DNA from 4 places in the Butyrivibrio sp. DSM 10294 genome. Region 2 is predicted to be linked to each of the others. Evidence: predicted binding sites of a transcription regulator. Region 2 holds the regulator's gene; each other region holds the start of a gene.

The links. Region 2 encodes Rex, which represses fermentation and respiration genes when NADH is low (regulators of the CRP and FNR family bind a similar motif). Its sites were predicted from a motif close to ATTGTTAANTANTTAACAAT; they were not measured.
Region 1: a site for Rex is predicted at 5,901-5,920, ahead of NXH67_RS17655 (DUF5692 family protein). Genes of this name have one in related genera too.
Region 3: a site for Rex is predicted at 4,178-4,197, ahead of ptb (phosphate butyryltransferase). Genes of this name have one in related genera too.
Region 4: a site for Rex is predicted at 2,283-2,302, ahead of gap (type I glyceraldehyde-3-phosphate dehydrogenase). Genes of this name have one in related genera too.

The regions. Positions count from the first base shown of each region.
Region 1 is NZ_JANSWL010000088.1:352,402-360,078, reverse strand. Features, by position in the region: gene glgB (1,4-alpha-glucan branching protein GlgB) at 1-363, shown strand, start outside; tRNA gene NXH67_RS17680 (tRNA-Thr) at 419-491, opposite strand; gene NXH67_RS17675 (adenine phosphoribosyltransferase) at 654-1,178, shown strand; gene NXH67_RS17670 (RelA/SpoT family protein) at 1,184-3,472, shown strand; gene NXH67_RS17665 (MBL fold metallo-hydrolase) at 3,472-4,140, shown strand; gene hemZ (coproporphyrinogen dehydrogenase HemZ) at 4,171-5,733, shown strand; gene NXH67_RS17655 (DUF5692 family protein) at 5,967-7,088, shown strand; gene hypB (hydrogenase nickel incorporation protein HypB) at 7,125-7,677, shown strand, end outside.
Region 2 is NZ_JANSWL010000036.1:27,180-34,856, forward strand. Features, by position in the region: gene NXH67_RS01620 (bifunctional ADP-dependent NAD(P)H-hydrate dehydratase/NAD(P)H-hydrate epimerase) at 1-1,262, opposite strand, end outside; gene NXH67_RS01625 (hypothetical protein) at 1,325-1,987, opposite strand; gene NXH67_RS01630 (redox-sensing transcriptional repressor Rex) at 2,021-2,674, opposite strand; gene NXH67_RS01635 (glycoside hydrolase family 2 TIM barrel-domain containing protein) at 2,770-5,535, opposite strand; gene NXH67_RS01640 (methyl-accepting chemotaxis protein) at 5,692-7,413, opposite strand; gene NXH67_RS01645 (rhamnogalacturonan lyase family protein) at 7,576-7,677, opposite strand, start outside.
Region 3 is NZ_JANSWL010000062.1:21,993-29,669, reverse strand. Features, by position in the region: gene secA (preprotein translocase subunit SecA) at 1-252, opposite strand, end outside; gene NXH67_RS05995 (hypothetical protein) at 442-864, shown strand; gene NXH67_RS05990 (radical SAM/SPASM domain-containing protein) at 896-1,981, shown strand; gene buk (butyrate kinase) at 2,156-3,220, opposite strand; gene ptb (phosphate butyryltransferase) at 3,223-4,143, opposite strand; gene NXH67_RS05975 (acyl-CoA thioesterase) at 4,302-4,808, opposite strand; gene NXH67_RS05970 (glycosyltransferase family 2 protein) at 4,959-5,993, shown strand; gene malQ (4-alpha-glucanotransferase) at 5,990-7,513, opposite strand; gene NXH67_RS05960 (LytR/AlgR family response regulator transcription factor) at 7,639-7,677, opposite strand, start outside.
Region 4 is NZ_JANSWL010000081.1:165,122-172,798, forward strand. Features, by position in the region: gene NXH67_RS12925 (transglutaminase-like domain-containing protein) at 1-390, opposite strand, end outside; gene NXH67_RS12930 (GGDEF domain-containing protein) at 395-1,132, opposite strand; gene NXH67_RS12935 (histidinol-phosphatase HisJ family protein) at 1,255-2,073, opposite strand; gene gap (type I glyceraldehyde-3-phosphate dehydrogenase) at 2,364-3,395, shown strand; gene NXH67_RS12945 (phosphoglycerate kinase) at 3,505-4,740, shown strand; gene tpiA (triose-phosphate isomerase) at 4,889-5,635, shown strand; gene NXH67_RS12955 (NAD-dependent epimerase/dehydratase family protein) at 6,268-7,143, shown strand; gene NXH67_RS12960 (CPBP family intramembrane glutamic endopeptidase) at 7,248-7,677, shown strand, end outside.

The sequences.
Region 1 (7,677 bases), on a different contig from region 2:
GAGCAGGAGAAGAAGATCCGCGCCATCAAGGAAGAGGAAGAGATCAAGAAAGAAGCTGAGCGCCAGGAGAGCCTCAGAGCTCTTCAGGAGAGAAGAGACGAGGAACAGGCAAGACTTCTCGAAGAACTCAGACTTAAATATGAGAGAGAACTTGCAGAGCAGGAGAAGGCTATCGAAGCCAAGTACGAGAAGATTGAAGAAGAGAGAATCTTCAGTATCGTTACAGAGGAAGCGGTAAAGAGCATTACTCCGGCTGCCAAAAAACCTGCTGCTAAAAAAACAGCTGCAAAGAAGACATCTGCTAACAAGACATCACAGAAGACTACCGGCAGAAAAGCTTCGACCGATAAGAAAAGTAAATAATATCGAATGAAATAACAAAAGCCGGAAGCAATAAATTTGCTACCGGCTTTTGACGAGCTGGAAAAGGGACTTGAACCCTCGACCTACTGATTACGAATCAGTTGCGCTACCGACTGCGCTATTCCAGCAGTTGTTAAATTGCGCTTAAATCAAGCACAAATTAGATTATACATTTTCTAAAACCCTTTTTCAAGGCTTTTAAAACTTAGATTTCTTAGAAATTAGTATATTTTCTACAATTTATGCTATAATAAAATGTCAAAGTTTTTTGATTAGGAAAGGAAATGACGATGAAAAAATTAGAAGATTACGTAAGAACGATACCCAATTTCCCTGAAGAGGGCATTATGTTCAGGGATATCACTTCTGTTTTACAGGATCCTGACGGGTTTAAGCTTGCTATAGATGAGATGCAGAATCTTGTAAAAGACCTTGATTTTGATGTTGTACTTGGTGCTGAGTCAAGAGGCTTTATCTTCAGCGCACCTATAGCATACAACAGAGGCAAGGCTCTTGTGCCTGTTCGTAAGAAAGGCAAGCTCCCCTGCGATACTATCGAGGTTGAATATGATCTTGAGTATGGCAAGGCTGTTCTTGAGCTTCACAAGGATTCAATCAAGCCCGGACAGAAGGTTCTTCTTGTAGATGACCTTATGGCTACAGGCGGAACTATCGAAGCTATGATCAAGCTCGTTGAGAGACTTGGCGGTGAGGTTGCCGGAATCCTTGTACTTATGGAGCTTAAGGGCCTCAACGGAAGAGAAAGACTTAAGGACTACAGACTTGATGCAGCTATCAGCTACGAAGGGAAGTAATTTTAATGGCGCAGCATTTTGACGACGGAAAAATTGAGGCCATTAAGGAGTTTCAGAGCCCTGACGTGCTGTATGAGGGACTTATTCAGAGGGTGAGAAAATATCACCCTTCTGATGATATCTCACTCATTGAGAAGGCATATCAGCTGGCAGATGACGCTCACAAGGACCAGAGACGCAAATCGGGTGAACCATATATCATTCACCCTCTTTGTGTTGCCATTATCCTTGCTGACCTGGAGATGGACAAAGAGACTATCGCTGCAGGGCTTCTTCATGATGTCGTTGAAGACACCATTCTTACTAAAGAAGAAATTGAAAAAGAATTCGGTGCCGATGTTGCCCTTTTGGTTGACGGTGTAACCAAACTGACTGCTTTACAGCTGTCATCTGATTCACCGGACAATACTAACAAAACACAGGAACAGATCGATATGCAGGCTCAGAACCTGCGCAAGATGTTCCTTGCTATGGCTAAGGATATAAGAGTTATCCTCATCAAACTTGCGGACAGACTTCATAATATGAGGACTCTTAATCATATGCCTCCCGAGAAACAGCAGAGAATTGCTCAGGAAACAATAGATATTTATTCACCTATTGCTTCAAGACTCGGTATCAGCAGGATCAAGGTTGAGCTTGACGATCTTTCACTCAAGTATCTTAAACCGGATGTTTACTATGAGCTGGTTGACAAGGTTGCACAGCGCAAGAGTGAGAGAGAAAGATATGTTGAAGAAATCTGTAAGAGCGTTCGCGATGCTATCAAGGATGCCGGAATCATCGGAGAAGTCAACGGAAGAGTCAAGCATTTCTTCAGCATCTACAAAAAGATGCGCAATCAGAACAAGACTCTTGATCAGATATATGATCTTTTTGCTATAAGAATTATTGTTGAGACTGTCAAGGATTGCTATGCGGCTCTTGGCGTTATCCATGAGATGTACAAGCCTATACCGGGTAGATTCAAGGATTACATCGCCATGCCCAAGCCCAATATGTATCAGTCTCTTCACACAACACTGATTGGACAGACCGGTCAGCCTTTTGAAATCCAGATTCGTACCTATGATATGCACAGAGCTGCTGAATACGGTATCGCAGCCCATTGGAAATACAAAGAGACCTCCGATGGCAAGAAGGCTGAGAACGGTGAGGAAGAGAAGCTCATATGGCTTCGCCAGATTCTTGAGTGGCAACAGGACATGTCGGATAACCAGGAGTTCATGACTCTGCTTAAGTCCGATCTTAACCTGTTCTCTGAGGATGTATATTGCTTTACACCTACGGGAGAAGTTAAGAATCTGCCTGCAGGCTCTACACCTATTGATTTTGCTTACAGTGTTCACAGCGCAGTAGGTAACAAGATGATAGGCGCCAAGGTCAATGGCAAGCTGGTTCCCATTGATTATAAGATTCAGAACGGCGACAGAATTGAAATCATCACCAGCCAGAATTCAAGGGGACCAAGCCGAGACTGGCTCGCTATTGCCAAGGCTTCTTCTACCAAGAACAAGATCAATCAGTGGTTCAGAAATGAATTTAAGGAAGAGAACATCTCAAAGGGACGAGATCTTCTTATTGAATATTGCAGAAGTAAGGGAATAGATCTTTTTGCTATTTCCAAACCTGAGATTCAGAACATTGTTATCAAGAAATACGGATTCCATGATTGGAATGCTGTACTTGCAGCAGTCGGACACGGAGGACTCAAGGAAGGCCAGATCATCAACAAAATGCTTGAGCTTGGAGAGAAAGAGCACAAGCGCAATATTACGGATGAAGAGGTTCTTGCTGCAGTTGCGGAGTCCAATGTAACACCTCAGATATCCGGCCATGATAACGCCATTATCGTTAAAGGTGTACATGACGTTGCGGTTCGTTTCTCTAAGTGTTGTAATCCCGTACCCGGTGATGAAATCTGCGGATTTGTTACCAGAGGACGAGGCGTTTCAATACACAGAAGAGACTGCGTCAATGTCATCAAGATGCAGGAAGAGGATAAGACAAGACTTATTGAAGCCAAATGGCAATCAGATACTTCCGGAGACGGCAAGTATGCTGCTACAATCAAAATCTTTGCCAACAACAGATCAGGTCTACTTGCAGACGTATCAAGAACTCTTTCGGAGAAGGATATTGATATTCTGTCAATGAATACCAGAACCAGCAAGCAGGGACTTGCAACAATGGAGACTTCCTTCCAGGTATCTTCAAGGGATCAGCTCCGTGACATCGTTGAGAAGATCAGACAGATCGACTCCGTTATCGACATCGAAAGGACAACAGGCTGATGAGCAAACAGAATCTACAGGTCGGAGCAATGACACTTGGTATGGTGGGAACCAACTGCTACTTTGTCTTTGATGACGAAAAGACATTTGAAGACGGCAAGAAGCATGTTATTTTCTTTGATCCCGCCGACAGAGGTGAGATGATATATGACAAGCTTACCGAGAAGGGCTTTGTTGTAGACCTTATTCTGCTTACACATGGGCATTTCGATCATATTGGCGGAGCCGAGAAGCTAAGACAGCTTACCGGTGCCAGGATTGGCTGCCATGAAAAAGAGATGGCAATGTGCAAAGATCCTTACCTCAATCTTTCCAATGATTACGGTATGAGACTTACCATAACTCCTGATGATTTCTACAGAGACGGAGAAGAGATTGAGGCTGCCGGCATGAAGTGCAAGGTTATTTTTACTCCCGGACATACTTCCGGCGGGTGCTGTTATTATTTCGAGGAAGCCGGAATTCTTATCTGTGGCGACACTCTTTTTGAGGAGTCGGTGGGAAGAACCGATTTCCCTACAAGTTCCACAGGCGAACTTATCAGATCCATTCGTGAGAAGCTCTTTGTACTTCCGGATGATACTTATGTTTATCCGGGGCATGGTGAGATGACCACCATAGGTCATGAGAGAGTTTACAATCCCTTCTGCGGAGAGGATTATACTTGATTTATTGAATGTATAAACGGAGAAATTAAAATGCAGGTTATTTACCTCAGTGAGGACAGGTTTCAGTATGACATTCATTCATTGTTCAAAGCATTCTATCCTATGGACAATGTCAGGATGATCGTGGGTAGACCCGGAGATAATGAAGACAAGGAGAAGGATATTTCTGATAATGATGAGATATCCTTTATTTATTTTGATATAAAGGAGTGCGAAGGAGGAAGCTGCGGAACCATAACCCTTAAGGTATCTGAGGACATTATGGATAGCGCAGACTTTTTTGACAAGGATAAAAATGCCCAGGGGGCAAGCCATTCCACCAACGGCGTTACGCAGGAACTGGATAATTCCAAGAATGCACTCAAGAAACTGATATACAAGGTTCTTAGCAGAAAAACCGGTAAGGAACTGCCATGGGGTAATCTTACAGGCATTAGGCCCACCAGAATCGCCATGAATATCGTGGACAAGGGCGGCAGCGATAATGAGATCAGGAAATATATGAAGGATATGTATTTTGTAAGTGATGAGAAGATTGATCTCAGCATCAGAATTGCCAGACGTGAGAAGGAAATTCTTAAGGATATCGATTATGAGAACGGCTATAGCTTATATATAGGAATTCCTTTTTGCCCTACGACCTGTCTGTATTGTTCGTTCACATCTTATCCGATTGGAGCCTACAAGAATATTGTAGGAGACTATATTAAATGTCTTAAGAAGGAAATAGACTATGTGGCTGACGCCTTCGAAGGTAAGACACTGGATACAATATATGTAGGCGGAGGAACACCTACAACACTTTTGCCGGATCAGATTGATGAGCTATTGGGATATGTTCACAAGAAACTTGATACATCCAGAGTAAAAGAGTTTACAGTTGAATCCGGAAGACCGGACTCCATAACCAGGGAAAAGCTACAGGCTATGAAGAGACAAGGGTGCGACAGAATCTCGGTCAACCCGCAGACTATGAGAGATGAGACCTTGAAACTCATCGGAAGACAGCACAATGTGGCTCAGCTTATAGATTCTTTCCATATGGCAAGAGAAGAGGGCTTTGATAATATCAACATGGATATCATCCTGGGACTTCCCGGTGAGACTTCAGAGGATGTGCGATACACAATGGATGAGATTAAAAAACTCGGTCCCGATGATCTTACGGTTCATTCGCTGGCAATAAAGAGAGGATCAAGGCTTGCTGAGATACTCAAGGAGAAGGAAATTCGAGGATTCTCGCAAAAAGGCGATGTTGCTTCATTTAATAATACAGAAGAAATGATGAAGATTGCTGCATTCGGTGCAGCCGATATGGGGCTTACTCCATATTATCTCTACAGGCAGAAGAATATCAGCGGAAATTTTGAGAATACAGGCTATGCAGCACCGGGCAAAGCCGGAATATATAACATCCTAATTAATGAAGAAGTTCAGTCAATTGTAGCTCTTGGAGCCGGCACTGTCACTAAGAGAGTATACGGATATGATGGCAGGATTGAACGCTGTGACAATGTTAAGGATGTGAAATTATACATGGAACAGATCGATGAAATGATAAATAGAAAACGTGAACTATTTAGCGATAAATAATTAACGTATGAATATTTGTTCACATAATTGGAAACCAAAAATATTATAATTGTGATAAAACGCAGTATTTCTCATGATTTCGGAAACTAATATTTATAAATTAAGTGCCCCCTTTTGCCCTAAAACACTGCTCAAATATTGCTAAATATTGTGCATTATGCTATACTAATGTCAAAAAAATAACGATATCGATAATTATTAAGGAGAGAGCGATATCACAAGGAGGTTTTTTTATGCTATTCCAACTTTATGGAAATACTGCATCTATGCAACTTATCGGTTGGGTCATGGTTTTTGTTGGTCTCATTCTTATGAATGAGATCGGTCGTAGAACAAAGCAGGGTGGTATTCTTGTATTTGTTATCATCCCTACTATTCTTACTATTTATTTCATTCTTGCACATCTTGGTATGTTCGGAGGAAAGGAAAATCCTACTGTTGCATACATGGACGGATGGTTCCATTATTTCAAGCTTTATGCTGCTGATATCGGCTGCGTAGGCTTCATGATGATCAAGTACAAATGGGGCATTGGCAAAGAGAAATGGTTCAAGTGGTTCCCTTGGTTCATCGTTGCTGCTAATATTTTAATCGCTGTTGTTTCAGATATGGAATCTGCTCTTGCTGCAGCTTCTATAACCGGCGACCTTTCAGGTGCATGGTGGGCATCAAATGAGGGTGTATTCATCTATGGCGGATGGTGGAATGTTGTTAATGCAATTGCAGGTTTGATCAACATCTTCTGTATGACAGGCTGTGTACATCTTTATTCTTCTAAGGATAAGAATCACGCTGATATGCTTTGGCCTGATATGACAGTTTGGTTCATCCTTGCTTATGATGTATGGAACTTCGAGTATACATACCTCAACCTTCCTACACATTCATGGTACTGCGGTGTTGCACTTCTTCTTGCTCCTACATTTGCTAATGCATTCTGGAACAAGGGCGCATGGATCCAGAACCGTGCCAACACACTTGCTATCTGGTGTATGTGGGCTCAGGTTGTTCCTACATTCCAGCTTATCGGCAGATTCCAGGCTGCACTTCCTTCTGTTTACGGTGGTGCTACAGAGGCTGGTGTTAATACAGAGATGCTGTATAACTCTGCTATGCAGATTTATCAGAGCGGAGCAGGCAAGACTGTAGCAGCAGGCGAAGCAATTTCTGCTTTGGGAGTATCAGCTAATCCAACATCACAGGGTGTTGTAGCAATTCTTTCAATCGCTATCAATGTGATCTGTATTGCTGAGATCATCAAGAGATCCGTTAAGATTGGTAAGAATCCTTACGCTAACGAAGTATTTACAGATACTAAGGATTTTCAGCTTGCATTAGACCGTGCCGAAAGATAATATAGAAATAAAAAGCTGAAGGAAAAGGCAGAAAAAATGGATAATGTAAGAGTAATCGAAGTTAAAAGAAGCATTTTTGAGAGCAATGATCAGGACGCTGACAAGCTCAGAAGCGAACTTAAGGAGAGCAAGACATTCCTCCTTAACCTTATGTCTTCGCCCGGATCAGGCAAGACAACTACACTGACACGTACTATCGAACTTTTAAAGGATAAGTACAGAATCGGTGTTATGGAGGCTGATATTGACTCTGATGTTGATGCAAGAACAATAGCAGCAACAGGAGTTAAGTCAATCCAGCTTCATACCGGTGGTATGTGCCACCTCGATGCCGACATGACAAGACAAGGCATCAGAGAGCTGGGAGTTGAGGATGTTGACTTCGCTATTTTAGAGAATGTCGGCAACCTTGTATGTCCTGCGGAATTTGATACGGGCAGCACCAAGAACGCGATGATCCTTTCGGTGCCTGAGGGACATGATAAGCCTCTCAAGTATCCGCTTATGTTTTCGATTTGCGATGTGGTACTTATTAACAAGATAGATGTAATGCCTTATTTTGACTTTGATCTTGAGAAATGCAAAGAAA
Region 2 (7,677 bases):
GAAGCAAGAAGTCTTGGATATTCAAGAATATTGTCCTTGCATTCCTTAACACTCTTACCGTATAGTCTTGCAAACTCTGCAAGATGAGGTGTAAGAATTAGTCTCTTACCGCCGGTAGCATAGTTGGCAGCAAGGTTTCTGAGTTTCTTGTCCTCAGCGATGATATTAATTGCATCTGCGTCTACGACAAGACTTTTATCATAGCTCTTTAATACACTTCTTACAAGCTTTTTGCCCGTTGAAAGTGTTCCAATGCCGGGTCCGAGAACAGCCTGGGTAGACCATTCAAAAGCCTTCTCAAGCTTGCTTTCAAAATTCTCGTCCTCTTCATACACATCAAGTATTGCTTCCGGTAAAAGAGTCTTGACGGCGACCGCATTGGCACTTGATGTAAATACGCGTATCATACCGGAGCCGCTTCTGAGCGCTGCTGTTGCACATAGGATACAAGCTCCGCTGATGTCTGTGGAACCTGCAATGATCAGAACTTTACCATTGCTTCCCTTATTGGAATCCTTTTTTCTGGAAGGAAGAAGCTTATCTATATCTCCGTCATAGAAAAAGGCCTCCGGTTCCTTTCCAAGAAAACTCTCCCCGGTGATACCGGCGTCCTCAACGTAGAGTCGCCCAACTTGTTCACAACCGGGGTACATGAGTTGTCCTATCTTGACCTGATTAAAAGTCACTGTGGCATCCGCCTTAACTGCGGCCTGGCATATCTGACCGTTATCGGCATTGACCCCCGAGGGCATGTCGACAGAAACAATGAACAGGTCATCCTTTCGAACAGCTTTCTGCTGGTTGATGAAGTTAACAGCCTCAACGTAATCTCCGGACACAGGCCTCGACAGGCCGATTCCAAACATCGCATCTATTATGATATCCCACTGAACAATGTTTTTGTTGTCCACTATATTGGAAAAAGTGTCCGTGAGTATCTTGTACTTTTCCAGAATCTTAAGCTGCTTAAGAAGAAGGTCTGAGCACTTGGTATAATCTCCAAGAACACAGATATTGACGCGATATCCCCTCTGAAGAAGAAGTCTTGCTGCGCAGGCTCCGTCTCCGCCGTTATTTCCCACACCGCATATTATAAGACAACGAAGCGGCCTGTTAATGCAGCGCCCGGCTCTCCACTCATCTATCCTGTCGCAGATCTTGAGAGCAGCTCTCTCCATAAGGATAGCGCTGTCAATTCCAAAATGCTCAGTGGTATTTCTGTCACAGATTTTCATCTCACTGCTGGTAACCGCATATCTCATTGTCATCCTCCTTTTGGGAAATGGCCATAAACATTAAGGCTGCCAAGAACGGCAGCCCTGTATTATTCTACATATTCATTTTCATTGCCGGCAAGAGGGCGCCTTACTGGGTGTCTTCTGTCCGGGTCATACTTCATGTCAAAAATCTCGATAACCTCCGGTCCGAAGATCTGATGCATATAGGAATAAAGATTGTAATTCTCCATCTCCGATTCCTGAAGCCTTATGACATTTTTCTTAAGTTCCACTCTTACCTTGGAGATCCATTCATCCATAGCCTTGATATAATCGGTATTGTCATGAAGTCTCTCGTAGCACACCTTCATGGTTTCTATCATAAGCTTGTAATCTATATCATAGATCTCTTTGGAAAGACTCAGAAGCTCATCTGTATGACTGTCGAGCCTCTCGTTACATTCATTGATAAGACGGGTTCTGTCCTGAATCTCCTTCTCAATCTGGGGAGAGTCACCGGACTTGGTGGCCTGATCTCTCAAGGGGACAATTTCAGCAAGGAGCTTCTTTTTGAGCTTCTTGATGTCCTTGGTCTCGGTTCTGATCTTGCCATCACGTTCAACCAGTGCATTCAGTTGATCCGCCAGAGCCTCAATCTCAGGCGTCATCTCCGTCTGCGTAAACAGCTGGTGCCATTTATTATCCAGTGTAAGGATGGGAATACTCTTTCCCTCCAGCGCAGACATGTACACTTCGTCATTCTTTGCCATCGGTGTCTCTTTCCGGTATCCTCCCTCGGACTATTAATCCTTGGATGGGTTCAATGTTTTCTCGTACCTATTTATATTATACGATAATTTCATTAAACTGTCAGATAAATGTACATTTTCTACCTGAATATTGTTAGGAACTTCCAGATCCACATGGGCAAAGTTCCATATAGCCTTGATTCCGCAGGCTGCAAGCTTCTGAGCCATGGGCACTGCCTGTTCCTTGGGGATGGTCAGTACTGCGATCTCGATCTTGTTCTCTTTGACAAAATCCTCCATCTCCTCGATGGGGCGTACCTCCACGTTCCTGATCATTGTGCCGTAGAGATCGGGATTGCAATCAAAAGCCCCCTTAAAAACAAATCCCCTTCTTGTAAAATTGGTATATCCTGCAAGTGCCTTGCCAAGATGGCCGGCGCCTATGATAACAAGACTGTGCTGCTTGTCAATGCCGAGGATCTTACTGATCTCCTCGTAGAGATAGCCTACATTATAGCCGTATCCCTGCTGGCCAAAGCCTCCAAAATTGTTGAAATCCTGCCTTATCTGTGAAGCAGTGACCTTCATAATATCACTTAATTCCTGGGAGGAAATTCTCTCAATACCCCTCTCTTTGAGATCTCCTAGATATCTGAAATAGCGCGGCAGACGACTGATGACCGCCTGTGAAATTTCCTTCTCTGACATGATAACTCCCTATTCAATTACATTTTTTGACTAATATCAAAGACTTAATTGTTAATTAATCAACGATACAATTATAGCCGTCCGTTAAATAAATGTCAATCAAACAAAGCCTTTATCTCTCCCGGTGTAAGTTCCTGTGTCGGGGCAAAATCATCTGAGTCCAAATAGGCATAAATCGCGTAAAGAAGCGCCTTTGCCTCAGGATATTCGAGCAGATCCGAAAGTCCCATTGAGGAAAACATAACCCTTCCCTTCAGACATCTGCATTCAAATAATTTCGCCATATTTCTTAGATATGAATAGCTGTCCAACTCCTTGATTATGGGCTTGATCTTATCAGGAACAAACACTGCTCTTCTACCTGCCATAGGCCACCACTGCCACTCGTTATGGTTTCCTGTGGGGAATCTTTTGAAAAGAGGATGGGAGTCATCAATATACTGTCCCATTCCGCCCTCCTGAAAATCAAAGGTTCCAACAGACCAGAAATCCGTAGAAAACTGTGCCTTGATAGAATGAGGAAGCGACTCCTTATCTGAAGCAGGCGACAGGAAAACTGTGCCGCCTTCTTCAAGAACCTTCAGGGCTGTATCATCAAAAGATGCTGTTTCATATACTGAATCCGGCTTCGCAGGAGTTATGTCAGGAAAAGCCCAGATCTTGTACGTACTTGTAATGGGCTCATTTTCAATCCCCCGGCTTTCTTCCGGCAAAAGAGATATTCTTATTACAAGACATACTCCCACGTCTTCGGGTATACATATTCTTCCGAGTCCGGACTTAAGGAGTGAGAATCTGATTCCTAATTTCCCTGCGGTGGTTAATTCTCCTTTGGGAAAATGCTGCGTTCTCTGCGTCTGATGCATCAGACCTATACCTGTGTTTTCCTCCGAGATTTCAACCTCAATCTCTCCACCGATATCTCTTTTACCATAGTTGGCAATTGTAATGTCACAGGAAAGAAGCTCGCTGAAGGTGTAGGTATATTTCGGAAGACATGCCAGTACACGGACAGGTGCAAAAAACTCCCTGAATCTCTCCGGCGCTGCAAACTTATAGGGCTTGGGCTCCATATGAGAGTTCATCATACCAACAAGTGCGGTTCCCTGTCCCGGGAAATCCTGGATTCCAAGAAGAGACAATCCGGACATTTCAGGAGTGCGAAGAACCGCTTCCACCTCCTCCCCGTAGCACATAAGCGCAGTCTCACCGGTGGCTTCAACATACTTCTTCCAGTCTTTCAATGCGCCTTTTTGCTCTGCCCTGTCCCTGATCATTTTGTAATTCACCGGATCAGATACTCCCCTGAATTCCTGTATTTCGTCGAAATCGGGAAGTATCTCATATTGCCCCACTTCAAAGCCAAAAATTGGCTTGCGGTATTCTTTTCTGATCTCATTACAGACTTCATTGAAGTTATGACAGGCGCTTGGATAGTCCTCATTAAGATGCCCCTTCATTCCGGCAGAAGTTGCTCTCAGCATCGTCTTACGATAGTCACTTGCGGTATAGAAATCGCTCTTTCCATTGGCTCCCCTATCTCCGTAGAAATTGTTGGATCCCCAGGCATAGAGCCTTGTATCATCGATACTTTTTGCGATATCAAGAAGCTCCTCCATCTTAGATATTCCGGCTTCTGATGAATGCAGTTCATTCCCGAGAGTCAGCATCACAAAAGAAGGGTGGTTCGCATAACTTGTTATAATCTCCACCAGTTCTTTTTTGTAATATTCGTAACTGTTCTCCGGTATAAATGCGTCCACAGGATTCCAGTGTGACAGCTCCGGCTGCACCATTATCCCAAGTTTGTCAGCCGCTTCAAAGGCAGCCTCAGGAGGACAATGGGAGTGAAATCTCACGCAGTTAATCCCATAGGATTTGTACTTCTCCATGATGTCCAGCCATCTGTCCTTATCCATTGGCCAGTGGCCCTCCTCAGGAAATTCTGCGCAGTTAGCTTCGCCTCTTAAAAAGAATCGTCTTCCATTTATCGTCAGCCTTCCGGTATTATCATAGCCAAAGTCCCTGATTCCGAAGGTCTTATATACACTATGGATTTCTTTGCCCTGCAGGTCATAGAGAGTTGCTTCAACACAGTAGAGATTATCCTCATATTCATCCCACTTAAGTACATCGGAAGCCAGCTCAATACTATCGGTCTCAATTTGAATGCAGTTGTTGCTGTAGTCGTTGGTATTGGAGATCGCCATTTGGGCTGCTTCTTCTCTAAATGCCTTGCTGCGGATGACTATGTTCCCCTGAAATCCGGCATCTGCTGAAATAGCCGCCTTCACATAAGCCCTATTTCCCCTTGTGTAGATCCTGAGATCATCAATGAAATTACCGGGTACAACCTTAAGTCCCACTTTTCCGATAAGCCCGTTCCAATTAGTCTGGGTCTCATCGGTAGCAGCCGATGAATACAGGATATTTGCAGCCGGCATGCCTTCATAGCTGTTATCACAGACAAGCTCAATCCTGCTACCCTCATGTACAAGTCCCGTTACTTCAAATACATACGGTGTAGATAAGGTCCCACGAATTGACTCTACTTTTTTACCATCCACAAATAGCTTAAGACCGCGTGATCTCTCCACCTCAAGAAAAACTCTGCAATCAGGATCTACTACATCCTTACTGTCTATCACCCTCGAATAAACAGCTTCTCCCATATAGTAATTCTTCCGGGTAAACCTGCTCGCAATTGGCCCATCGGCCTTGACAAACTCCCTGCCCTCTTTCTTGAGAAGCAGCTCATCTGCACCGCCGACACCATTCTCATCAAGTGTCCCCGGAATCATGACATCATATTCCTTATCTTCAATTCTGACTTTCCAATTCCCCTCAAGATTTATATACATGCTCCATACCTTATACCTTGATATATTTGTTATTAATCATATCTCTTTAAGCTGCGGTTGCATACTGCGCATATTGCCAATCCATATCAGAAAATTGCTTACAGGCAATAAAAAACCCGGGAATCGTTGGAGACTCCCGGGCACTAAATTCTATGATCAAGGTTTGAAGTAGCTCATTGCATCGGTCATGCCGGAGGCAAGTTCCTGAAGCTTTGCAGCGGATTCGGAGATGATTGCGAAGGTTGCATTCAGCTCCTGCATTGATGCATTGGTCTCTTCCGTTGATGCTGCGTTTTCTTCGGAAATAGCCGACAGATCGGAAATAATCTCTACCAGCTTATCCTTAGCTATAGAGAGCTGATCTACGTGGGAAGCAATGCTGCCTATGGATTCGGAAACATTGTCAACGTTCTCAGCCATGGACTGCATATTGGTCCTGGTATCGCCAAGCTGCTGCTCCTGCTGCTCAAAGCTTGCGTTGAGCCTCTGCATTACTTCTACGGAAGCTTCTGAATCGGCAACCAGCTTCTCAACAATCTTCTTGATCTCTTCGGCGCTGTTACTACTCTGAACAGCCAACTGGCCAATCTCTGTTGCAACCACTGCAAAGCCTTTACCTGCATCTCCCGCTCTTGCAGCCTCAATACTTGCATTAAGTGACAGCAGGTTAGTCTGGGATGCGATCTCTGTGATAGCCTCTGAGAACTTGGAGATCTCTCTTGCAGATTCATTGGTGGAATCAATGGTCTGTCCGATATCTTTAACGGATGCCTGAACCTCTCCGCTTTGCTCTATGAGCTTGCCAAGGGCTTCCATGGCAGCCTCGCAGGATTCTTTCATCTGATTAGTATAACTGTTGAGCTGCTCAACATTCTCAGCAACCACTTCAATATCTTTGCCAATATGCTGAGTATTGCCTGCGGCGTCTTCTACGCTTTCAGCCTGGTTCACAGCGCCCTTGGATATTTCATCCACAGCTTCGCTGACCTGCATGGATGCATGAGATGCCTGATTCGCGGAGCTGGACAGTTCTGCTCCGGAATCCTTGAGTTCCCGGGACATATCCATGGTAGTCTTAATTACTTCGCCAAGCTTCTCACTGAGTGTCTTGGCACCATCGGCAAGAAGTCCGATTTCATCGTTTCTGTCTATTGAGCTCTGGTCGATATTAAGCTTAAGTTCACCTCTTGAAAGGCTTCCGAGCTCATCTGCAATGGCTCTCATCTTTACGGATGACTTATTTGCAATAACAATTCCGGTGATTGATACAACAACTGTAACTATAAGGGAGAAAAGAGACATATTAAGGATGATCATCTTAACAGCTGATTCTACAGAATTGCTCTCCCTACCTGCAAATACCATTCCGATGCAGGTGCCGTCATCATTGCAAAGAGGCTCATAGTAGCAGTAATAGCTCTCTGCAGCGCCTGCAGGAACAGTCTTGGCTGAATAATTACCCTTATTCTGAACAACCGCGCTGTATACTTTATCAGAAATGTTGTATCCTACAGCTTTCTTTCCCGAGCTGTCCTTCATGGTTGTAATAACTCTTTCTTTTCCATAGAAAACAGAATATTCCACACCGGTCTGAGCTTTAAGCTTATCAAGAATGGTCTCGTATTCCTCCATTACATTTTCTTCGCCTTTGTAGACAATGCCATCCACATAGGACCAGTCGCCGTCCCACACATTGCTCATTTCACTGTTCAACTGTGTAACAGCAACCTTAAGTTCCTCATTAAACATATTGGTATAGGTTTTGTCTATCTCAATACCGCTAATGACAGTTAAGGCGATTGCTACCACAATAATAGCCGCAACTGCTGCAAAAATGAGTTTCTGTACCAGTTTACCTTTTCTAACTCTACCTTCCATATCGTAGGCAACCTCCTTAACATAATTGTCTCGATCATCGTATTCACGTTATACAAATGTAAATTTATCTATATTACGAACTGCATTAATATTATATATAAAAAAGCCTCCGACGTATATGTCGAAGGCTCTTTTAATTATAAAATTTTCATTATTCGATAATTAATCTATCAATACACCGTTTTCATCGAATGTATACTTCTTCATCCATTTGGTTATTGTTCTGCCGATTACCATGTGGCTTTCACTGTCGAAGTAATGCCT
Region 3 (7,677 bases), on a different contig from region 2:
AACTCTGAAGTGTTCCATACCGAGAACTCTCTTACCGGCCTCTCTAACTACCGCATATGCCTCAGGCATGATGTCGTCGAGAGTTTCGCCATCGGCAAGTCTCTTCTTAAACTCATCTGTCTTGGCCCTGAGTTCCTCATCGGAAAGAGCCTGCATCTTGGGTCTCATTGCTTCGATTGAATCAACGGTTCCTCTGATCCTGCGAAGCTCCCTTTCACTGTGTGTTCCAATAATCTTATCAATAATACTCATTCTTCTATTCTCCAATTTGGGGCATAGGTCCCCAATTTTTAGTCAAAGTACGGGAACTATTTTAGCAGATTTGCGTAAAATGTTCAACCGCCATATGTTGTGAATAGATAGCTTCTTCCCCCCAAAAAAGAAATTGAAAAGATTCCCGCATTTGTTTATTATGTATGTAATTCTATGGAGGAATTAAGTATGAAAAAAATGACCAAAAAAGTTGTTATAGCAACCACAACCGGTCTTGCAAGCATGATTCTCAATGCAGCTTGCGGCTACGGCCCGCCGGTAGAATATGAAGATCCCGGCAGCGCCTACGGTATTTCAGCCGAGGATGCATCTGCAATGGACTCTGCGGCAGATGCTGCATCAGAGTCTTCCGTTTCAGATACAGATACCCAGTATAGTTCTTTCGATGCTTCATCCGAGAGTTCAATAGAAATAAGTGCAGATGAGAGCACCGCAGCACCATCCGAGGACATAATTATGGAAGAGGTTCCTTCAGAAGCTACAAGCCTTCCTGATTCATCGGAAGATAATCTTGTGGATCCGGGTGATTCCGACAATTACAAGATTCCGTCGATCCCCGCAGTATACGGACCACCAACAGTAGATGGCTGATACAAATAAGACGCATTAAGGATATATAGATATGAACAAAGCCAAAATGAAATTATCACACCTTGACCTGCAGCATGACCTGCGGGTCAAGTTCTTTAAAAAGCCCAAACTCCAGCAGCTTTTTTTCGAGCTCACTCTTAACTGCAACGAGCATTGCCGCCACTGCGGCTCAAGATGCGGAGAGGTAAGTGCCGCCGAGATGAGCGCCGCTTCCTGGAAAAATATACTGGATCAGTTAAAAGAGGATTATAAGGACTCTCTTCCCCAGATCAACGTAACCGGAGGAGAGCCCCTTTTGTATAAGGACTTTGAAGAGGTTATGAGCTATGCTCACTCCCTGGGATTCAAGTGGGGAATGACCTCCAACGCCATCCTGATAACGCCGGAAGTAGCACAGATGCTGAAGAGATGCGGAATGAACACAATTTCCGTAAGTATCGATGGCCTTCCCGACACCCATGATGAGATCCGCGGCCTTCCCGGCGCCTACCGCAGAGCCATGGAGGGCATTCAGAATCTGATAGATCTTAACTGCTTTGACCAGATCATGGTCACAACGGTGGTCAATCATCAGACCATAAGTCAGCTGGAGCCGCTGTATGAGATAATGAGCGGCATTGATATCGACAGCTGGCGTGTCATGGGCATTGAGCCTATAGGAAGAGCCCTTGAACATCCCGAGCTCCTTCTCACCGATGAAGACCACAAGACAATCATGGATTTCATCCGCAGCAAAAGAGCTGACAATGATCCTGTCACCTACGGCTGCTGCCACTATCTCGGTCTTGACTATGAAAGAGAAGTAAGAGACTGGTACTTCTTCTGCATGGCGGGAATTACCGTTGCCAGCATCACAGTAACCGGAGACGTAATGGGATGCCTTGATATCGACAGAACCCAGAAGGGCGTAGTTCAGGGCAATATAGGAAGCAGGCGTTTCTCCGATATCTGGGAGAATGAATTCAAAGATTATCGCTATGATAAAGGCGAAGACGATGAGAAATGCAAGAACTGCAAGAGCAGAAAATACTGCATGGGCGGCGCCTTCCACACCTGGGATCTGGAGGCCGGCACCCAGCGCCTCTGCCTCAGAAATGCGCTGTTTCCTGATAAATGATGATATACGGATTGCTTCGTTTCTTCGAAACTGTCGCAATCCTACAAGAATTCGGAAATCGCCATGCTCATTTCATTCGCATGTCTTTTTTCCTCATTCTTGTTAAGCTCATAAATAATTAAGGCTAACCATGCAAGCATGGTTAGCCTTATTGCTTATTCGCTTATATCATCATTAATACTGCTGAGCCTTCTCCTCGCCGTTAATTACACGGATAGCGCCCTGTGCAAGAGCAAGAAGCTCGTCCTCACCGGGATATACGGTAACGGGGCAGATCCAGTCAACGCGCTCTTTGATCTTGTCTGTGATAACCTGACCGTATGCGATACCGCCTGTAAGAATGATCTGGTCAACCTTGCCCTTAAGAACTGTAGCGCAGGCACCTATGTTCTTGCAGATCTGATAGATGAAGGCTTCACGAACAAGGATTGCCTTCTCGTTGCCTTCCTCGCACATCTTGTTAACTTCTCTCATATCGTTGGTTCCAAGGTAAGCGTTAAGTCCGCCGTAGCCAACGATCTTCTTTTTCATCTCGTCGTAGCTGTACTTGCCGGAGAAACACATATCTACAAGAGCCTTGGCAGGAATGCCGTTTGCTCTCTCGGGAGAGAATGCTCCGTCGCCGTTAAGTGCTGCGTATACATCAACCATCTTGCCGTTCTTGTGAACGCCTGTGGATGTGCCCCCGCCCATGTGAACTACGATAACGCTGATCTCGTCATACTTTTTGCCAATCTCCTTAGCATAGCGTCTTGCAACAGCCTTCTGGTTAAGAGGATGGTCGATGGAAACACGCTCAATCTCAGGCACACCTGAAATGCGGGCAACGGGCTCCATCTCGTCAACTACTACGGGGTCAACGATGTAGGAAGGAACGCCGATCTCATCGCCGATCTCTCTTGCAAGGATACCGCCAAGGTTGGATGCGTGCTGTCCCTGAACGCCCTTTCTGAGGTCCTCTAACAGTGCATCTGTGCACTCATAGGTGCCACCGGGAATGGGACGAAGAAGTCCGCCTCTTCCTACGATCACGTTGAAGGACTTGATATCGATGCTCTCCTTTTTAAGGAAATCAAGGATAATGTTCTTACGGAAATCCTTCTGATCGATAATTGATGCATAGGACTCGATTTCCTCAGTGCTGTGTCTTAAGGTTTCCTCTTTTACAAGAGTCTCGTCCTCAAAAATACCAACCTTTGTAGATGTGGAACCGGGATTAATGATCAAACTTTTAATCATGATTATTCTCCTTTATTCTGAGCTGCTACAACTGCGGCAAGTGCGATTGAATTAACCTTAACCTCAACGGAATCAGATCTGGAGGTAAGGATAACAGGTGCCTTGGTACCTGTAAGGATGTTGCCGTTCTTAACCTGTGCAAGACGAACGATGGTCTTGTAGGTAAGGTTACCTGCGTGGATATCAGGGAAAAGAAGGATGTCGGCGTCGCCTACGATCTTTCTGTCAAGAGCGCCTGCTTTGTGCTTGGCAGCCTCAGGATCAATTGCAAGGTCCATGGAAAGAGGTCCGTCAACGATGCAGTTCTTGATCTCACCGGCTTCGTTAAGTCTTGTGAGCTCTGCTGCCTCGAGAGTTACGGGCATCTTGGGGTTAACAACCTCAACTGCTGCAAGAGGAGCAACCTTAGGGCACTCAACGCCGCAAGCTCTTGCTACATCCACTGTATATTCAATGATAACTTTTTTGTCCTCAAGTGTGGGATATGGCATGAAAGCAACGTCTGTAAGGAATAAAAGACGATCAATGCCGGGAATTTCAAATACGCAAACATGTGAAAGAGGACGGCCTGTGCGAAGTCCTACTTCCTTATCAAGAACGCTCTTAAGGAAATCCTTGGATTCAAGAGCACCCTTCATATAGATATCAGCCTTGCCGCTAGATACAAGAGATACTGCAGTGCGGGCAGCCTCAATTGTGTCCTTGACATCAATGATCTCGTAGTCAGCGGGATTCATTGAATACTCACTCATGATTTCCTCGATCTTGTCCTTGTCACCAACGAGAATGGGATCAACGATTCCTCTCTCCTTAGCAATCTTAACAGCCTCAAGTACATGTGAGTCCTGGGCTACAGCAACAGACATCTTCTTGGTGCTTGCTGTTTTAAGTTTTGCAAGAATGTCATCAAAGTTCTTACTCATCTATATAACCTCCATTTTTTAATTTACATCGCCATATGACAAAATTTTAACACTTCAATGTTTCAGGTGCAAGTATTTATCTAGGCTGAGTAGGCCAAACCAAAAAGCCGGCAGCGAAGTTTTTCGCCACCGGCCTGTGCCATTTCATAAGTAATATTCTAGAAGCCTTCCATACGTCTCTGACGGCGAAGTTCGCGGCGTTTAACGGCACCTTCCCACTCAGCCTTCTCATTCTCTGTGCGGATGTTAAGTCCATAGGGAACAGTAACGGGAGTTCCGTCGTCATCCACGCACACCTCGGTAAGATATGCTCTGTTGAGCACATGTCTCATACCGGTTCTGATATCTTCAACATAGGTATCTACTCTGACTTCCATGGAAGTCTTTCCAACATATGTAATTTTTCCAATAATAACAAGAACGTCTCCGAGAACCGCGCCCTGCTTGAACTGCATGTTGTCAACAGCAGCGGTTGCAATGGGATTACCCGAATGTCTTATGGCAACAGTGCCTGCCACCTCGTCGATCCACGCCATGAGCTGTCCGCCAAAGAGTCTGTTCTGAGCATTAATCTCATCATACTTAACTACCTTGGTCCACTCTGTTATGGAGTCTTCAACATTCTTGTTGGCAATCTGCTTATCTACATGAAAAACCTTGCCCATTCACTCACCTCCAAAGAGATTTTTATACTACCTATTTTACCCTATTATCCACATATGTGCCATATGGATTTACCCGCCGCTTCTTCCATCTTCCCTGTATTTATGTTAACATTGGGTTTGTAATATTCTGATAAAAAAGGAGCTCTCGCCATGACTTTGGAGCCAAAGGTAAGCGTAATAATACCGGTCTACAACACAGCTGCATATCTCAAGGAATGCATGAAGTCTGTTCTTGAACAGACTTTTTCCGATATCGAGATCATATTGGTGGACGATGGTTCAACGGATGGAATCAGTCCCAAGATGTGTGATGATTACGCATCCTCAGACCAGAGAGTCAGGGTACTTCACAAGGAAAACGGAGGCCTCATGTCCGCCTGGATTGCAGGCACCAGGCAGGCTCTTGCCCCTTATGTCTGCTACATCGACAGCGACGACTGGGTTGACACCGACATGATTGAGAAGCTCTATTCACATATTTCTGCAGACAACATCGACTGCGAGATCATCTCCGGTAACTATATTGTAGAAAAAGCAGGTGAACGAAGGAAGGAAACCCAGGGGCTCATCCCTGGCGTCTACACCGCTGAGCAGCTATCCTCCATCAGAAGAAGGCTCCTTGGCGAAGAGACAAGACCCGTCACCATGTCCCGCTGTATGAAGCTCATCTCCAGACAGCTCGTTCTTGATAACCTCAGCTTTTGTAATACAAATATATCCATGAGCGAAGATGTGAACATTATTCTGCCCTGTCTTCTTGACTGCAGGCGCCTTGTAATTGTGAAGGATGGGTATTTCTACCATTATCGTTCGAATGCAAGCTCCATAGTCCACAGCTACAACCCTAAGCTCCTGTCTAATCTGGAACTTACCGACAAGACCTTTAGAGAGATTTTCAGGGCAAAAGGCATCAAAAACGGCAACGAACAAATGGACCGCGAGTTTATCATCATACTTCACCTGGTCCTCAAAAACGAACTGCGCTGCCAGAGCGGAAAAGTTGTTAAAAGAGTCCGGGATATCTTTCTTCGCGATGATATCAGAAAGAAAGTCCAGAGTACTCCCCTTTCCATCAGTGGCAGCGCCAATAAGCTTATTTACTTTTGCATCAGACATCCCAACACCCCGGTAATCCTTGTTACCAAGGCAATACTTACAGCCTACGACAGGAAGACCAACAGTTAATCTTTTGCTGCTATGGAAGGCACCTTTGGCGCCTTAGGAATTCGGCTGTAGGTCTCGGTCATAAGGCGGATGCTCCTTGCCAGGTCCTGTGACAGGTAATTAGGAGTAAGTCTCCACATCCAGTTGCCCTCGGAGGTTCCGGGAGTATTGATCCTGGCCTCTCTTCCCTTGCAGAGGTAATCCTGAAGCGGAACTATGCACAGGTCTGCCACAGAGCGGTAGGCCTCTCTTATTATATCCCACACAAGAGCACCGTAATCGGTGTTGATGGAATTCACATAACGTCTTGTAAAATCCCTTTCACCGTCATTTATCTCCTGTACCCATGCAAAGGTGGGTGTATTATCATGTGTTCCCGTATACACCACAGCATTTCTCTCGTGCCTGTGGGTCACATATATGCTGTCCCAGCTGGTGAATCCGAACTGAAGGACCTTCATTCCGGGGAACCCTGTATCCTCAAGGAGTTTGACATTTTCCTCGGTGTAGCTTCCAAGGTCTTCTGCTATCATGTTAAGCTCCCCTATCTCCTTCTTAAGAGCCTTGAAGAGGTCCATTCCGGGGCCTTTTTTGAGCTTGCCCTTCTCAGCGGTCTTATCCCCAAAGGGAATCTCATAATATTCGTTGAATCCGTGGAAATGATCGATACGTATCACATCAAACCACTCATAGTTTCGCTTAATTCTTTTTGTCCACCAATCGTAGTCCTTCTTTTTAAGAGCTTCCCAATCATATATGGGATTGCCCCAGAGCTGACCTGTGGGTGAAAAAGCATCCGGCGGACACCCGGCAACTGCCTTTGGACACAGATCCTTATCCATCTCGAACACTTCGGGATGAGACCAGGCATCGGCGCTGTCCATGGCCACGTAGAAGGGAAGGTCTCCGATGATCTTCACATTCTTTTTTCTTGCGTATTCATGGATATCACTCCACTGCTTGTCGAACATGAATTGTTCAAAGTATATGAATTCCAGCTCTTTTTCGTTCTCTTTTTTAACTTTATCAAGAGCCGCCTTTTTGTGGAGTCTTAGCTCATCGTCCCATTCAAGCCAGGATTTTCCTTCCTGAAGCTTTTTGATAATGACATAGAGGGCATAGTCAGGAAGCCAGTAATCGTTGTCCTTGAGATACTTCTTAAGCTCCTTCTTATCCTCTTTTTCCAGGAAATTCTCGTAGGCCTTACGAAGGACTGCTGGTCTGTTCTCGTAGAGCTTGCCGTAATCCACAGCTTCAAGATTGCTGCCAAAGTCCACGCCATTTACGTCATCCCAGGCAAGAAGACCTTCCTCTATAAGCTTTTCCGGTGATATAAAGTATGGATTGCCCGCAAAGGCAGAAAGAGGCTGATAGGGCGAATTGCCAAAGCCCGTGGGTCCTAATGGCAACACCTGCCAGTAGCCCTGTCCGGAGCTCTCCAGAAAGTCCACAAAGTCGAAGGCCTCTTTTGAAAAACAACCTATGCCAAACTTGGACGCCAGTGAGAACACCGGCATAAGAATTCCGCTTTCCCTGTTCATAATCTCTCCTCCTCTTCTGTAAAAATCACAAGATAGATATAATTATACACTAAATATCGATACTGTGCTCCAAACAGAAATGGCTGCTGCCTGGGCAACAACCATTGTCGTGTATTCATATGTAGTTAAAACAGTAGATTCTGCTTCATCTCATTGTATTTCTC
Region 4 (7,677 bases), on a different contig from region 2:
GACCTCATCTGTCGGTGTATCGACATTAAGACTGTAAGTGTAGGTAATCTCATCAGGGCCTGTGATCTGGAGTTTTACTTTGGGAGATGATCCGGTATAGCGCACAACCACATAGCCCTCCGATATATTGGAGGCGTCCACATGGGCAAAATCGTTCTCATAGGTAACCTTGCCCGGGGTTGTGGGCACAAGACAAACAGGGGCATTATCTCTGCTTCCCTTTTCGTGACTTACCGCTGCGCTTGTCTGGTCAGCGGAAGGCTGTGCGGCGCTTATTAAGTCCTCGGCGTCACCGCAGCCGTTTATGGTAAAAAGAAGACAGGTAATAACCCCTAAGAGGATATTTGCCCTTATTTTATTTAGTCTGTTTCCGGTCAGATTTTTTTTCATAATTTTACGAAAGTGTCTGAGGGGATTTCCGTAGCTTTTGGTAGCCAAGAGAGATTAGCTCGGAGATCTTTTCCTTATGCTCATCGATGTTAAGGACGCGGGAGTAGGATATTTCCATGGGAGCTCCCACGTTCATTTCGTTGTAACCGTGAATTCTTTTGGTCAGGTCAAGAAGGAACATATCTACTGCGGTGCTGTCGCAGTTTTCTATCAGCATGATGAATTCATTTCCGCCGTTGCGGCCAACGTAGCCGTAGCTCTCTGAGACTTCTTCCAGAATGGAGCAAAACTCTGAGATGAGCCAGTTACCGCCTGTATGTCCGGAATCTTCGTTGACGGAAGTAAGGTTATTGATCTGCATCAGGATAAAGCCCGCGCCCGGGAGTCTGTCGGGACTATCGAAGCTGTCGATCAGAATATCGCAGCTGTATCTGTTGGGGAGGCCTGTGAGCTTGTCCAGATAGGCCATTTTGTTGAGCCTTCGCCCTATTGAAACAGTGCGCTTAAGAACGTAGAAATCAAATATGATTGAGAAAGTAAAGAGAACGATACTGATGCCCACAATGATAATGAACAGATGAGCCATATCGTCAGCTTGCTTTAGTTTATCGGATTCTGTGACAAATATAACGGTAAGTATGACAGTCAGAATGACAAGAATACAAAGAGAAATCACCTTGTATAGGAATATACTGTTATAGACGTTAGCCCTCTTACTCTTATCATAAAACTCAGGTTTCATCGTAAACCTCCGCCTTAAACGCCATAATAGTTCACACATGTATCATTACTATTTTACTATATTTCGTTTATTGAATAAAGAAGAGGGCTGTTATCATATTATTAAAAAAATCGAAAATCTGATTATAGTTCGTGGGAGATGGGGCAGCGCCTGTCAAAGGTATAGTACTCGGTAAAGCCTGCGGACAGTGCAATCTCACGGATCTTATCAAAGCACAGGGCAACTCCCTCTGGGGCGTGGGCATCAGCGCCGAAGGTTATGATCTTACCTCCGAGAGCTTTGTATCTGGCAAGGGCTTCGGGGCAGGGATTGGACATGTGGAAATCACCGCCAAGGGCCTTGGAATTAAGGTCAAGGCCTTTGCCGCTTTTAATTACGACCATAAGGATCTCGTCGATAACTTCCCTGAATGCATTATAAGAATAAGTAGAGTCACCCTTGGGAACATATCTTGCAATGTAGTCAAGGTGTCCCAGTACATCATATTCGGTAAAGAGCTGTATGTTTTCCAGTGTCTGCTCGAAGTATCTTAGAATACCTGCCTTAACGGAAGGCTGTGACTCCCAGAACTGCATATAATAGGGATCCATTTTGTCCACCAGATGCTCCGAAGCTATGATAAAGTCAAAATCATGCTTTGCGGCAAGGGCAGTGTTTTCTGCGACGATCTGGGGCTGCATTCCTATCTCAATTCCGAATTTCAGAGTTATTTTGTCTGAATATTTTTCTTTATTTATAAGAAATTCTTTTTTGTAAGCTTCCACATCAAGCAAAAAGGGGTCCGGAGGCAGTTCAGGAAGCCCCGGAAAGTCCATATCCATATGCTCTGTAAAACAGATTTCCTTAAGCCCCTTATCGATGGCTGATTGTATCATAGATTCCATGGGAGCCTTGGAATCACCTGAGTTTGAGGAGTGCATGTGGTAGTCTGCAAGAATCATTTTGTTACGCCTTTCTGTTATATATATCTACTTTATATTGATAGACAATTCGGTTTTTAGGTCCAATTTAACTTTCTATAGTATAACTTATAAAAGATAATTTTACTTTTTTATTTTTTCTTGGGTTTTATGCAACTTCGATGGATTAACATTAAATATTTTGCTATATTCACTTGATTTATATGCTTTTTTTTATTAGAATTGTAGTTGCTGATAAAAAATTATCAATGCAGGTAATTATAAAGGAAACAGCAAACAATTAAATAAATTCATTTTAGGAGGAACTTAAAATGGCAGTAAAAGTTGCAATTAATGGTTTTGGTCGTATCGGTCGTCTTGCTTTCAGACAGATGTTCGGTGCAGAGGGCTACGAAGTAGTAGCTATCAACGATTTGACAAGCCCTAAGATGCTTGCTCATCTTCTCAAGTATGACTCATCACAGGGACGTTACGTTGAAGTAGGTCACGAGGATGACGTAACAGCTGATGACGAGGCTGGAACAATCACAGTAAAGGGCAAGACCATCAAGATCTACAAAGAGCCAGATGCTAATAACTGCCCTTGGGGTGAGCTTGGTGTAGACGTTGTTCTTGAGTGCTCAGGCTTCTACACATCTAAGGAGAAGGCACAGGCACACATCAACGCTGGTGCTAAGAAGGTTGTTATTTCTGCTCCTGCAGGAAATGATCTTCCTACAATCGTTTACAACGTTAACCACAAGACTCTTACAAAGGATGACAAGATCATTTCAGCTGCATCTTGCACAACAAACTGCCTTGCACCTATGGCTAAGGCTCTTAATGATTACGCTCCTATCCAGTCAGGTATCATGTGCACAATCCACGCTTACACAGGTGACCAGATGATCCTTGATGGTCCTCAGAGAAAGGGCGACCTTAGAAGATCACGTGCAGGTGCTGTTAACATCGTTCCTAACTCAACAGGTGCTGCTAAGGCTATCGGTCTTGTAATCCCTGAGCTTAACGGCAAGCTTATCGGCGCTGCTCAGCGTGTTCCTACACCTACAGGATCAACAACACTTCTTTTCGCAGTTGTTAAGAAGGCAGACGTTACTAAGGAAGCAGTTAACGCAGCAATGAAGGCAGCAGCTACAGAGTCATTCGGATACAACACAGACGAGATCGTTTCATCTGATATCGTTGGTATGAGATTCGGTTCACTCTTCGATGCTACTCAGACACTTGTTAACAAGGTTGACGACGATACATACGAAGTACAGGTTGTTTCATGGTATGACAACGAGAACTCATACACATCACAGATGGTTAGAACAATCAAGTATTTCGCTGAGCTTGGTTAATTAAGTTCTCCAATATCGAAATAGACTTTTTAAGAGGTCCGGTCCTTGTGGACCGGGCCTCTTTTCTTAAACAATCCTAATTCAAATTTAAATCCAGGAGGAAAAAAATATGTCACTCAACAAAAAGTCCGTAGATGACATCAATGTAAAGGGCAGACGTGTACTTGTTCGTTGCGATTTCAACGTACCTCTTAAGAACGGCGAGATCACAGACGAGACAAGAATCGTAGCTGCACTTCCCACAATTGAGAAGCTTGTAAAGGACGGTGGTAAGGTTATCCTTTGCTCACACCTTGGAAAGGTTAAGAATGGCCCCAACGAGGGTGAGTCACTTGCACCTGTAGCTAAGAGACTTTCTGAGAAGCTTGGCAAGGAAGTTAAGTTCATTGCTGATTACAATGTAACAGGCGCTGATGCTACAGCAGCTGTTGCAGCTATGAACGAGGGAGACGTAGTTCTTCTTCAGAACACAAGATTCCGTGGCAAGGAAGAGACCAAGCCTGAAGAGGCCGGTGAGGCTTTTGCTAAAGAGCTTGCTGATCTTGCTGACGACTATGTATGCGACGCTTTCGGTTCAGCTCACAGAGCACACGCTTCTGTAGCAGTTGTTACCAAGTTCATCACAGAGAAGGGTGGAAACAACGCAGTTGGATACCTCATGCAGAAGGAGATCGACTTCCTCGGCAATGCGGTTGAGAACCCTGTAAGACCTTTCGTAGCTATCCTTGGCGGCGCTAAGGTTGCTGATAAGCTCAACGTTATCAACACACTCCTTGATAAGTGCGATACTCTTATCATCGGTGGTGGTATGGCATACACATTCCTTAAGGCTAAGGGATACGAAGTTGGTAAGTCACTTCTTGACGAGACCAAGGTTGATTATTGTAAGGAAATGATGGAGAAGGCAGAGAAGGCCGGCAAGCAGCTCCTTCTTCCTATCGATACAGTTTGCATCGATGAGTTCCCTAATCCTATCGACAAGCCCGACATCACAACAACAGTTGTTGATGCTGACAAGATTCCTGCAGACAAGGAAGGCGCTGATATCGGACCTAAGACCATCGCTCTTTACTCTGAGGCAGTTAAGTCTGCTAAGACAGTAGTATGGAACGGACCTATGGGCGTATTCGAGAACCCTGTTCTTGCTACAGGTACCAAGGAAGTCGCTAAGGCACTTTCAGAGACAACCGCTACAACAATCATCGGTGGTGGTGACAGTGCAGCTGCTGTTAACCAGCTTGGCTATGCTGACAAGATGAGCCACATCTCAACAGGCGGCGGTGCTTCTCTTGAGTTCCTCGAGGGCAAGAAGCTTCCCGGCGTATACGCAGCAGACGATAAGTAATTAACCAATTGAGTAAATCATAGAAAGACTATCGAGTGTCAACCATGTGTCTGGCACTGTAGATGGATAAAGTGAGTGCTTTTCTCACTTTAGACAGCTATAGTGCCTGACACTTTGATGTGACTTTTGACAAAAGGAGAATACCAAAATGGCAAGAAGACGTATTATCGCCGGAAACTGGAAGATGAACAAGACTCCCAGCGAGGCAGTAGCTCTTTGCGCAGAGCTCAAGGATCTTGTAAAGAATGATGATGTGGACGTAGTATACTGCGTTCCCGCTATTGATATCGTACCTGTAGCTGAGGCTGTTAAGGGTACAAACGTACATGTTGGTGCCGAGAACTTCTACATCGTAGACAGCGGCGCTTTCACAGGCGAGATTTCTGCTCCTATGCTTAAGGATGCAGGCGTTGAGTACGTTATCATCGGTCACTCAGAGAGAAGAGATATCTTCGGTGAGAACGATATCCTTATCAACCAGAAGGTTAAGAAGGCTTTCGCATCAGGCCTTACACCTATCCTTTGCTGCGGTGAGTCTCTTGCACTTCGTAAGGCAGACACCTACAAGGAGTGGATCGAGAGACAGATCACCTGGGATCTCTCAGGAGTAACAGCTGATCAGGTTAAGAAGCTTGTTATCGCTTACGAGCCTATCTGGGCTATCGGAACAGGCGAGACAGCTACAGCTGACCAGGCTGAGGAAGTTTGCGGACTTATCCGTGAGCTTATTGCCAAGCTCTATGATCAGGCTACAGCTGATGAAGTTCGTATCCAGTACGGCGGATCAATGAATGCAGGCAATGCTGCAGAGCTGCTTTCAAAGCCTAATATCGACGGCGGCCTTATCGGTGGCGCAAGCCTTAAGCCCGATTTCGGCAAGATCGTTAACGCATAACATTACGGCGTAGTTTATGGCGCCCGGTACTCCGTGAATGGAGGCCGGGCGTTTTTTGATGTGCCCCGGTACTCTTTGGATAGATGTCGGGCTCCTTTTGAATATGCGCAGAAATATATCTCACGGTGCTAAGCATTTTTTAGGGAACCCTGTTACGTTGAGATCATTATACTGATAATCATATGAAAATGCATATATTTCCTTTGCTAATATGCCTTTTTGAATCAATATCGAGCTGGCGATGGTCATTTTACAGTATATAAGCATATTAAAATGAAAAAATCTGGGATGTTAATATGCATATCCGGAGTTATTTCAGTGGGATCGATGACAAAGATGCATATGAAATATTCTAATAAGTATGCGTTCATATGCCTTAGGTATAAAACAAGTCAGTTATGTAAAAAGAGGCGCTATATCAATGCTGTTTTCCTACTGCAAATAATAAAAAATATGACAAGCACTAAGAACTAGACTGCCCTATGGAGTTGTGGGTATTTATGCCACACATAGTATGGGCGGATTTGAATCTGACGGGGGAGGAATAACTTTGTTTTTTCTGACAATTCTCTTTGTTTTGTATTACTGACTTTGGTATAGTTAAAAGGTAGTTTCTGCATGGAGGTGCACATATGAAAATACTGGTTGTTGGTGGGACAAGATTTTTTGGTATTCCTATGGTCAATGCTCTGATTCGTAATGGGCATGACGTCACTATTGCCACAAGAGGCAATTCCAAGCCTGAATTCCAAGGGAAAGCTGAATATTGCACGATGGACAGAATGGATCCGGAGAGCGTTAAGAAGGCACTTGGAGGTAAGCATTTTGATCTGATAATCGATAAGATTGCATATGGTTCCAATGATGTTAAGGCGCTTCTTGAAAACGTAATTTGTGATAAATATATCCAGATGTCTACCTGTTCTGTTTATTTCAATGACCACGCATGCATAAGTGAGGATGAGTTCAGGACGCAGGAGTATGAGCTTCGGTGGGAGGGCAGGCTCTCTGATTATTCTGAGACCAAGAGACTGGCTGAGAGGGCGACACTTGAGTTCATGGATCCCGACAGGATTTCTTTTGTGAGATACCCGGTGGTTATGGGTGAGAATGATTATACGGGAAGGCTGGATTTCTATATAGAGCACATCAGGGATGAGAAGCCTATGAACATCGATGACATGGATGGAAGAATGGCTTTCATATATGAGAAGGATGCAGGGGAGTTCATTGCATATCTGGCGGATTATTTTGTTTCGGGACCTGTAAATGGATGTTCCGAAGATCCGGTGAAGATTGGAAACATGATCGCTTATATCGAAAATGCATTGGGTAAAAAAGCGATTATTACCTTAGACGGCGACGCTGCACCCTACAATGGGCTTAAGGGTGAACGAAGCTTTAATACAGAAAGGGCACGTCAAACGGGCTATCACTTCCGCAAGCTATCAGATTGGCTGTATCCTCTGATTGACGCTAGAATCGCTGCTTTGGGGAAAAAGGTATAATTTAAACTTTAAGAAACGCATTAAGTATAGTATAGTAATAGAGTGCATGTTTTCTGACAACTCGGGGAACTGACATCAAAAAGCGTATTGGAAGGAGAAAATGTATGGAAACAAAAAAGAGTAATAAGGGGCTGACAGTCCTGGCAGTAATAGGAATTCTGTTACTGTATATGCTGATTCAGATATTGGTCGGCTCTGTTGTAGGAGGCATTATTGCGGCCTTTAGTGTAGATGATCCCACTGATGTGAATGCTCTTACACAGGCTATTATGAAATTAACTCCGGTTCTGCAGCTGGTAGCAGGTGTTATCCTGCTGATAGTATTCGGCCTCTGGTATAATCTGGGATTTGTCAAAAAGGATAAGGCAGAGGGAGTGTACGAGTCCGGCTTTAAGAAAACCTTTAATGTGAAGACTATCGTATTTGTAGTAACCCTTGCTCTCGGAATCTATTTTTTCACAACTGTTTTTGCAGAGTTCATTGCCTGGGCTATTCCCGGTAGTGCTGAGCTTTTGAACACAATCATGGAAATGT